DNA from 3 places in the Clostridium sp. X genome. Region 2 is predicted to be linked to each of the others. Evidence: predicted binding sites of a transcription regulator. Region 2 holds the regulator's gene; each other region holds the start of a gene.

Region 1 (3,298 bases), 1.3 Mb from region 2:
AGGTTCTTTTATTAAATATGGTCTTGATGTTCAAGAAGAAGCCCTAAAAGGAGGAATCTTTCCTCAACACATAGAAAGATGGGGGGAAGAGCCAGAAAGATTATGGGGTAAAATTAATACTGAAGTAGAGGGTATACATATAGTAGGTAGAGTAGAAAGTGAGATAGGTGATTACAGAGAGTTTTATAGGAATGTGTATGAGGCTATTTTGGATAAAGAGGCACTTATTGTAAAGCCTCAGCAGGCAAGAAATACTATAAAGATTATTGAATTAGCAGAACAAAGTAATAAAGAAAGACGATGGATTACGTTTTAAATTTAAAAAACTAGGAGATAATGTTAGATGGAAATAAAAAAAGTTAAGGGAAATACATTTTGTATTGATACTGGAATGACATACATACCTTTTTACAAAGTTAATGAGGAAGAGATTATTATGCTAGACTCAGGATGGGCTAAAAGGGAGCAAAAAGGTATAGACCAGTTATTGGACAAAAGTAATCTAAAGGTTGTTGCTATAATATGTAGTCATGCTCATATAGATCATTCAGGAAATAATGCATATTTAAAAAACAAATACAATTGTATAATTGCTATGCCAGCTTATGAGGCTCTTATTTCTAACTCTACGGTAAATTTAAAGATTTATTTTAGAAATCATGCATTAACTGATGTAATAGAGCGATTTGGTCACATGGTCTGCGAAACGGATATTATGATTTGGGATAATCAAGATAGTATACATATATGTGATATTGAATTTAAAATTCTTTTTACCCCAGGACATACTCCAGAGCATATATGCATTATGACCCCAGATGATGTTGCTTATCTAGCAGATGCTCTAATAAGCTATGAGGTTATAGAGGAGGCTAAAATGCCATATGTATATATACTTAGCGAGGATCTAAAAAGCAAAGAAAAGCTTTTAGATTTAAAATGTAGCAAGTATGTAGTAGCACACAAGGGTATATATGACGATATTACAAAGCTTGTAACTGATAATATAGATTTTTATAAAGATATTGCCTTAAGGGTATATGAAGCTATAGGAGATTCTATGACAATGGAAACCATCACAAAAACTGTAGTTGAGAAATTTGGTATTCCAGTAAATAGTATAGATAAACATAATGAAATAGAAAGAATCATAAGGTCTTATGTTGAATACTTAAGCGAAGAAGGGTTAATTGACTTAAGTATAGAAGATGGATTTATTAAATATAAAAAAGTAGTTATTGATAATGAGCAAAGGCTATCAACATATCCATAATAATTGAATATGTGGGAAAAATATATTGACATGGTAAAAAAAATATGTTATATAAAAATTAGGGTTTAGCACTCGGTACGTGAGAGTGCTAACAAAGAATACATAGTTTTTATTTTGGAAGGAGAGATTTAATTGGAAACAAAACAATTTCAAGCAGAGTCTAAAAGATTACTAGATCTTATGATTAACTCAATTTATACTCATAGGGAGATTTTTTTAAGAGAGCTCATTTCTAATGCAAGTGATGCAATAGATAAAATTTACTACAAAGCATTAACAGATGATTCTTTAAACTTTGATAAAGATAATTATTATATCAGAATAGTACCTGACAAGAAAAATAGAACACTTACGATTTCTGATACTGGTATTGGAATGACACAAGAAGACCTTGATAATAATCTTGGAGTTATAGCAAAAAGTGGGTCTTTAAAATTTAAAAAAGAAAATGAATTAAAAGATGGATATGATATAATTGGACAATTTGGTGTAGGATTTTATTCTGCATTCATGGTAGCAGAGACTGTTACTGTTATAAGTAAAGCTTTTGGTAGTGAGGAAGCATACAAATGGGAATCAAAAGGGGTAGAGGGTTATACTATTGAATCTTGTCAGAAGGACTCAATTGGTACAGATATTATATTAAAAATAAAAGAAAACACAGAAGATGAAAATTTTGATGAATATTTACAAGAACACAGACTAAAAAATATTGTTAAAAAATACTCTGATTTTATTAGATATCCAATAAAAATGAATATAACTAAGAGTAGACTCAAAGAAGGCAGTGAAAGTGAATACGAAGAGTATACAGAAGAACAAACTGTAAATAGTATGGTACCTATATGGAGAAAGAATAAAAATGAACTTACTCAAGAAGATTATGAAAAGTTTTATTCTGAAAAGCACTATGGTTTTGATAAACCATTAAAACATATTCATATTAGTGTTGATGGTGCTGTAAGCTATAATTCTATTTTATTTATTCCAGAGCAAACTCCATATGATTTTTACACTAAAGAATATGAAAAAGGTTTAGAGCTATATTCAAGTGGTGTTCTAATCATGAATAAGTGTTCAGATTTATTACCGGACTACTTCAGTTTTGTAAAAGGTATAGTAGATTCGGAAGATTTATCACTTAATATATCTAGAGAAATTTTACAGCATGATAGACAGCTTAAGCTTATAGCTAAGAATATAAAAAGCAAAATTAAAAGTGAATTAGAGAACTTATTAAAAAATGATAGAGATAAATATGAAGAATTCTATAAAGCCTTCGGTAGACAATTAAAATATGGAGTTTATAGCGATTTTGGAAGTAATAAAGATGTTCTACAAGATTTATTAATGTTCTATTCATCAAAAGAAAATAAGATGGTTACTTTAGCAGAATATATTTCTAGAATGCCTGAAGAGCAAAAATATATTTACTATGCTACAGGGGAATCAAATGAAAGAATTGAAAAACTTCCACAAACAGAGGTTGTTTTAGATAAAGGATATGAAATATTATACTTTACTGATGATGTAGATGAGTTTGCTATAAGAATGTTAATGACATATAAGGAAAAAGAATTCAAATCTATATCAAGTGCTGACTTAGGTATAGAAGCAGATGAAAATAAAGAATCATCTACGGAGCAAGATGCAGCTAACAAAGAATTATTTGAAAATATGAAGAACATTTTATCAGATAAAGTTAAAGATGTTAGAGCATCAAAGAGACTTAAAAATCATCCAGTATGCCTATCAACAGATGGAGAACTTTCAATTGAAATGGAAAAAATATTAAGTGCTATACCTGATAGTGGTAATATAAAAGCAGATAAAGTTTTAGAAATAAACATAAATCATGATGTATTTAAAACATTAAAAGAAGCTTATGAAAAAGATAAAGAAAAATTAAACCTGTATACAACTTTATTATATAATCAAGCACTTCTTATTGAAGGACTTCCAATTAATGATCCAGTAGAATTTACAAATAACATATGTAAGATAATGGTATAGATAAAAGCCACT
Region 2 (3,298 bases):
CCTACAAGTCTTTCTCCATTATCCTTAAAAGCTAATACTGATGGTGTTGTTCTTGCTCCTTCAGCATTTGCAATAACTACTGAGTTTCCACCTTCCATAACTGCAACACATGAATTTGTTGTTCCTAAGTCTATACCTATTACTTTTGCCATTTTACTTACCTCCTAATTTTTATAAGTATTTTATATTATGATTTAGATTAGTTAGCTACTTTGACTAAACTACATCTAAGAATTTTATCATCTCTTCTAAATCCTTTTTGAAAAACTTCAACTATCTCATTTTTTCCAAAGCTATCATCTTCAATATGCATAATAGCATTATGATAATTAGGATCAAATTCTCCAGTTGAATGTATTTCTTCAACTTTAAGTTTTTGTAATGCCTCATTAAATTGTCTAATAGTTATCTCTATTCCTTTTTTAATGTCATCAGCATTTCCTTCCGCTGACATTGCTCTCTCTAAGTTATCTAATACAGGTAACATATGTTTTAAAACATCTGCACAAGCATCTGTATATATAGAAAGTTTTTCTTTCTCTGTTCTCTTTCTGAAATTCTCGTATTCAGCACTCATTCTTAAAAATCTATCTTTTAAAGCTTCTGATTCATTATATAATTTCTTATTTTCATCCTTTAATCTTTTATTTTCAATGTGTAATAGTTCTGTTTCATTAGCCTTATTTTCATCATCTAAATTGATTTCTTCTTTTAATTCTTCAAACTCCATATCTTCATTCACTTCTGCTTCTTCTAAAGTTTCTTCTCTAAAGCCTTCATTTTCTCTACTCATATTTCCCTCTTTTTCCTTAGATTCTTTTAGCTTTTCATCACTTATCATATCTTCACCTCTTACTTATCATCAATATATATTTGACCTATGTTATTATTAAGAATTCCTACTAGCTCAGTTAAAAGAGATATTACTTTAGAATACTGCATTCTTGTTGGTCCAATAACTCCTATAGTTCCTAGAGGTTGATTCCCAAGAGAATAAACTGCCGAAACTACACTACAGTCTTGCGCATCATGAATAAAGTTTTCTTTTCCAATACTAATAGAAATATTCTTATCATAGGTTGCTACATCATATACGTTGTTAAATAATTTCATTAATGTATCTTTATCATCCATTAAGGATAAAAATTGCCTTGCTTTTTCAACGTCATTATACTCCGAATAGTTAAATATGTTTGCTGCACCCTCATAATAGATTTCATTATTATCAGCTTTGCTTAAAGCCTCATAAAGAGCAGAAATTATTGCTTGAAAAATATCTTCATATCCTCTAAGTCCAATTTTGAGATCATTTATTACTTCTAAATTTATATCTTGTATTGTTAAATTTACAAGTTTTTTATTTAACACATTTGATATTTTCTGAAGCATATCTGGACTTATGGTTTTATTAACTCTAATTATGTTATTATTAATAATTCCATTTTGAGTTACGATAATAGCTAAAATATTATTATCTATGTTTAAAAGTTGGATGACCTTAATAGAACTGCTTCTTACTGATGGAGGCCTAACTACACAAGTTAACTTTGTAAGATCCGAAAGCAAAGCTATAGCTTTTTTAACAATCTTATCTACTTCATACAAAGCCTCGTTAATTAATTCTTTTTTAATCATTAATTCTTCTTCAGGTGTTAGTTTTGGTAGATGAATCATTTTATCTACATATAATCTATAACCTTTATCCGAAGGTTTTCTGCCCGAAGAAGTATGAAGTTGTTCTATAAATCCTAATTCTTCTAAATCAGACATTTCATTTCTTATAGTAGCTGAACTTATGCCTAAATCATACTTTTTAGCAATTGTCCTAGAACCTACTGGTTCACCAGTTATTATATAGTCATGAATAATAGCTTGAAGTATTTTTATTTTTCTTTCATCCATATTAAAGTAATTATTCAATCAATCACCTCATTTATTAGCACTCTATAGGTGTGAGTGCTAACGACTACGTCTTAAAGTTATCACTCTACTATTTTTTTGTCAATATCATATTTTATACGTAATTAATTCATTTTAATCAAATATTCCCAGTTTTTTTTTATTTTCTTTTAGTTTCTCTTTTTTTCATATCATTATGTTTAATCTCTAATTACTTATCATGAAATCACTCATAACTACATTAGAAACCTCTATTCCCTTAGGTGATAAAAATAATCTTCCTTTATTTTCTTCTAATAGTCCTTTATTTTTATTAGATAAAATAGCTGCTTCATATACATGATGTATAGAACTTTTAAATCTATGGTAAAATTCATCAACGGAAACCCCATTTATTTTCCTAAGTCCCATAAACATATATTCTTCCATATCATCTTCTATTGAATTTTTCTTTTTTTCTACAACAGCATTTTCTTTATCATTAATTAACCTTATATATTCTTCAACTTTTTCCTCATTTCTATACCTAATACAATCTCTATAACCATGTGCAGATGCACCACAACCAATATATTCTTGTAAGTTCCAATAAACTAAATTATGCTTACATTCCTTCTTTTCTTTGGAAAAGTTTGATATTTCGTATTGATTAAATCCTCTATTTTTTAAAAATTCTAAGGTATACCAATACATTTCTCTTTCTAAATCTTCTTCAGGTAAACTTAGAGCTTCTCTTTCATATAGTTTAAAAAACTCTGTTCCCTCTTCAACTATTAGACTATAACAAGATAGATGTTCTGGATTTAATTCCGTAACTTTATTCAATGTATCCTTCCATTCCTGAAGGTTTTGATTTGGAATTCCAAACATTAAGTCTATATTTATATTTTCGAATCCAACCTTCCTTGCCATTGTAAAACTTTCTACAAACTCTTCGTTAGTATGAATTCTCCCTAAATTTTTAAGGTGTATGTTTTGCCATGCTTGCAATCCTATACTAATTCTATTTACTCCAATAGACTTTAATAATCTTAGTTTATCTATATCAAAAGTTCCCGGATTACCTTCTACTGTAAACTCTAAATCAGTACTTTTTTTAAGTTTATGAATACTTTTTCCTATTATATTCCATCCCTCTAAAGACAAATAGGTGGGAGTTCCCCCACCTATAAATATAGTTTTTATTGTTTCTTCTCCTATATTGTCTATTTCTTTAGAAAGTGCCTTTGCATAGTCTATCATTTGACTTTCCATACCACAGAAGGAAGGAAAATCACAATACAAACATTTTTGCTTGCAAAATGGAATATGTATATATAATGAAATACCCTTATCCATGTTTAAAAGCTCCATTCTAATGTAATAAATATATTAATCAACCTTTAAAATTGACATAAAT
Region 3 (3,298 bases), 590 kb from region 2:
AGAATGTCTCACACAGTATCGCCAATGATAGCTACTGGTAGATTGATTAAGAAAAATGATAAAGATGCTATTGTGGTATTCGTTGGTCCATGTACTGCGAAAAAGACCGAAATTTCTAGAAAGAGTATAAATGATGCTATAGATTATGTTTTAACCTTTGAAGAAATAGCAGCAATATTAGATGCATATGAAATAGATCCAAAACAATGTGAAGATGTAGAAGTAAATGATGCTTCAGCCTTTGGAAGAGGTTTTGCCCAAGGGGGAGGATTAAGTGCAGCAGTTGAAGATTATATTAAGAGCAAGAACATTGAAGTAGAATTTAATCCAGTAAAGATTAGTGGATTTTCTAATTTGAGAAAGTTTATGTTACTAGCTAAAAATGGAAAGCTACCTGGAAACTTTTTTGAAGGTATGATGTGTGAAGGTGGATGTATTGGTGGAGCTGGTACAATATGTTCCCAGAAGAAGTCAAAAGTACCATTAGCAAATTTCTCTAAGGCAGCAAAAAGTGAACATGTAATATCCAATGAGAAATTAGCTGAATTTGAAGGAATAAAATTAGAAAGAAAGTTTTAATTATTAAAGACATTAGGTTCTGCCTAATGTCTTTTGTTTTTTAGTTTATAGATTAAGTATAATAAAGAGCTAGTTAAAGTTAGTAAGACAATAATAAATATTGCACAATGAAAGAAAAACTCTTGAGGCATAATGGTAATAATAGGGTCAGTATTAATATCTAAAATCCAGTAATCATTATTAAAAAACAATTTATGAAACATAGTAAAACTTTTGTCGAAATTTATTAAAAAAGGAAGAGTACATACTAAAGGTAAAATTAGCAGTAGAATAGCTGACCATTTTAAAAATTTATAGTCATAAGATTTTAAATTTAGAATAAATATTATAATTGTGGTTAAAAATAGAATGAATTTCAATCTATACAAAAAAGTAAATATATTTCTTACTTCTTCAAAATGAATTTTGCCTTCCGTTGAATAAGGTAAGGTAGGAAGATGAAAGTTTATATTAGGATTTTGAACAAATTCTATAACATAATGATAGTTAGCTTTAATTGTTGATATATCAAGTTTTGAAGACTTTGGTAGATTTAGTTCAACAATATTATAGTAATAAATAAATTTATTATTTAAAGCTATATTTACGATAATTATCATCATTAATAAAGTAATACATAAGGATAAACAAATATTTAGTAATGTGTGGATATTAAAGGATTTTTTCAAAATTATCACTCCAATATAAGGATTATATAATTATTGATTATTATTGACTTTATTTTAAAATATAATTACATTACTTTCTAGTTATTTATTTTATATAAACTTTATATACATTATTGAATAGTAAGGAATAGAAAAGTAAAGAAAAATTAAGAATCATCATGTTAATTAAAATTATTTTAATTTATTTGGATTAAATGAAGAAATGAGTTTAAAAGTGGAATTTGCTATTGAATTTAGTATAAATTATTATTATAATTGTATTAGCACTCGGCAACAATGAGTGCTAATAAACCATAAAAACAATTTAAATATTATAAAAATTACATAAGGAGGGTTTTTTTATGAGAATAAAGCCACTTGGAGACAGGGTTGTAATTAAGAGATTAGAAGCAGAAGAAACAACAAAAAGCGGAATAGTTTTACCAGGAAGTGCTAAAGAGAAGCCACAAGAAGCAGAAGTAGTTGCAGTAGGACCAGGCGGAGTAGTGGATGGAAAAGAAATAAGAATGGAAGTAAAAGTAGGAGATAAAGTATTATTCTCAAAATATGCTGGAACAGAAGTTAAAATTGATGGAGAAGATTATTCAATTTTAAAACAAGATGATATATTAGCAATAGTAGAGTAAGGATAGTGTGTAGATAACTATCTATTTAGAATTAGACTATATAATACATGGGAAATTAGGAGGTATATAAAATGGCTAAAAGCATATTATTTGGTGAAGAAGCAAGACGTTCTATGCAAAGAGGTGTAGATAAGCTAGCTGACGCAGTTAAAATTACATTAGGACCAAAAGGAAGAAATGTTGTTTTAGATAAGAAGTTTGGAGCACCACTTATAACAAATGATGGTGTTAGTATAGCAAGAGAAATAGAACTTGAAGATCCATATGAAAATATGGGAGCTCAACTTGTTAAAGAAGTTGCTACAAAGACAAATGATGTAGCTGGAGACGGAACAACAACTGCTACATTACTTGCTCAAGCTATAATAAGAGAAGGATTAAAGAACGTAACAGCTGGAGCAAATCCAATGCTTATAAGACAAGGTATTAAAAAGGCTGTTGATGTTGCTGTTGAAGAAATCAAAAAAGGATCAAAACAAGTAGATGGAAAAGAAGATATAGCAAGGGTTGCTTCTATTTCTGCTGCTGATGAAGAAATAGGAACACTAATAGCAGATGCTATGGAAAAAGTAGGTACTGAAGGTGTTATAACTGTAGAAGAATCGAAAACAATGACAACTGAACTTGAAGTTGTTGAAGGAATGCAATTTGATAGAGGTTATTTAAGTTCATATATGGTAACAGATGCAGAAAAGATGGAAGCTGTACTTGATAATCCATATATTCTTTTAACTGATAAAAAAGTTTCTAACATACAAGAATTACTTCCTGTACTTGAGCAAATAGTTCAACAAGGAAGAAAATTATTGATTATTGCTGAAGAGATAGAAGGAGAAGCATTAGCTACTTTAGTTGTTAATAAATTAAGAGGAACATTCACTTGTGTAGCTGTAAAAGCTCCAGGTTTTGGTGATAGAAGAAAAGAAATGCTTCAAGATTTAGCAGTATTAACAGGTGGAGAAGTTATAGCTGAAGAACTTGGAAGAGATTTAAAAGAAGTAACTTTAGATATGCTTGGAACTGCTGAAAGTGTTAAAGTTTCTAAAGAAAACACTGTAATAGTTAATGGAAAAGGAAATAAAATTGAAATAACAGATAGAGTATCTCAAATTAAGAGACAAATCGAAGAAACTACTTCTGAATTTGATAAAGAAAAGTTACTTGAAAGATTAGCAAAACTTGCTGGTGGAGTTGCTCTAATTAAAGTTGGTGCTGCTACAGAAACAGAACTTAAAGAAAGAAAACTAAGAATAGAAGATGCTTTAGCAGCTACAAAAGCAGCTGTAGAAGAAGGTATAGTTGCAGGTGGTGGAACAGCTTACATTAATGCTATAAAAGAAGTTGCAAAATTAACTGCTGATGTTATAGATGTTAAGGTAGGTATTGATATCGTAAGAAGATCACTTGAAGAACCAGTTAGACAAA

The links. The regulator HrcA, encoded in region 2, represses chaperone genes, less so after heat shock. The targets are predictions, from matches to a motif close to TGTTAGCACTCNNNNNNNNNGAGTGCTAACA.
Region 1: a site for HrcA is predicted at 1,337-1,367, ahead of htpG (molecular chaperone HtpG). Genes of this name have one in related genera too.
Region 3: a site for HrcA is predicted at 1,506-1,536, ahead of groES (co-chaperone GroES). Genes of this name have one in related genera too.

Annotation. Positions count from the first base shown of each region.
Region 1 covers NZ_CM146912.1:1,546,393-1,549,690, forward strand. Annotated here, with positions in the region: gene ACX0KU_RS07880 (Gfo/Idh/MocA family oxidoreductase) at 1-316, shown strand, start outside; gene ACX0KU_RS07885 (MBL fold metallo-hydrolase) at 344-1,273, shown strand; gene htpG (molecular chaperone HtpG) at 1,406-3,286, shown strand.
Region 2 covers NZ_CM146912.1:2,866,531-2,869,828, forward strand. Annotated here, with positions in the region: gene dnaK (molecular chaperone DnaK) at 1-152, opposite strand, end outside; gene grpE (nucleotide exchange factor GrpE) at 200-841, opposite strand; gene hrcA (heat-inducible transcriptional repressor HrcA) at 853-1,902, opposite strand; gene hemW (radical SAM family heme chaperone HemW) at 2,107-3,237, opposite strand; gene lepA (translation elongation factor 4) at 3,271-3,298, opposite strand, start outside.
Region 3 covers NZ_CM146912.1:347,569-350,866, reverse strand. Annotated here, with positions in the region: gene ACX0KU_RS01715 (4Fe-4S dicluster domain-containing protein) at 1-579, shown strand, start outside; gene ACX0KU_RS01710 (TIGR01906 family membrane protein) at 603-1,247, opposite strand; gene groES (co-chaperone GroES) at 1,589-1,873, shown strand; gene groL (chaperonin GroEL) at 1,945-3,298, shown strand, end outside.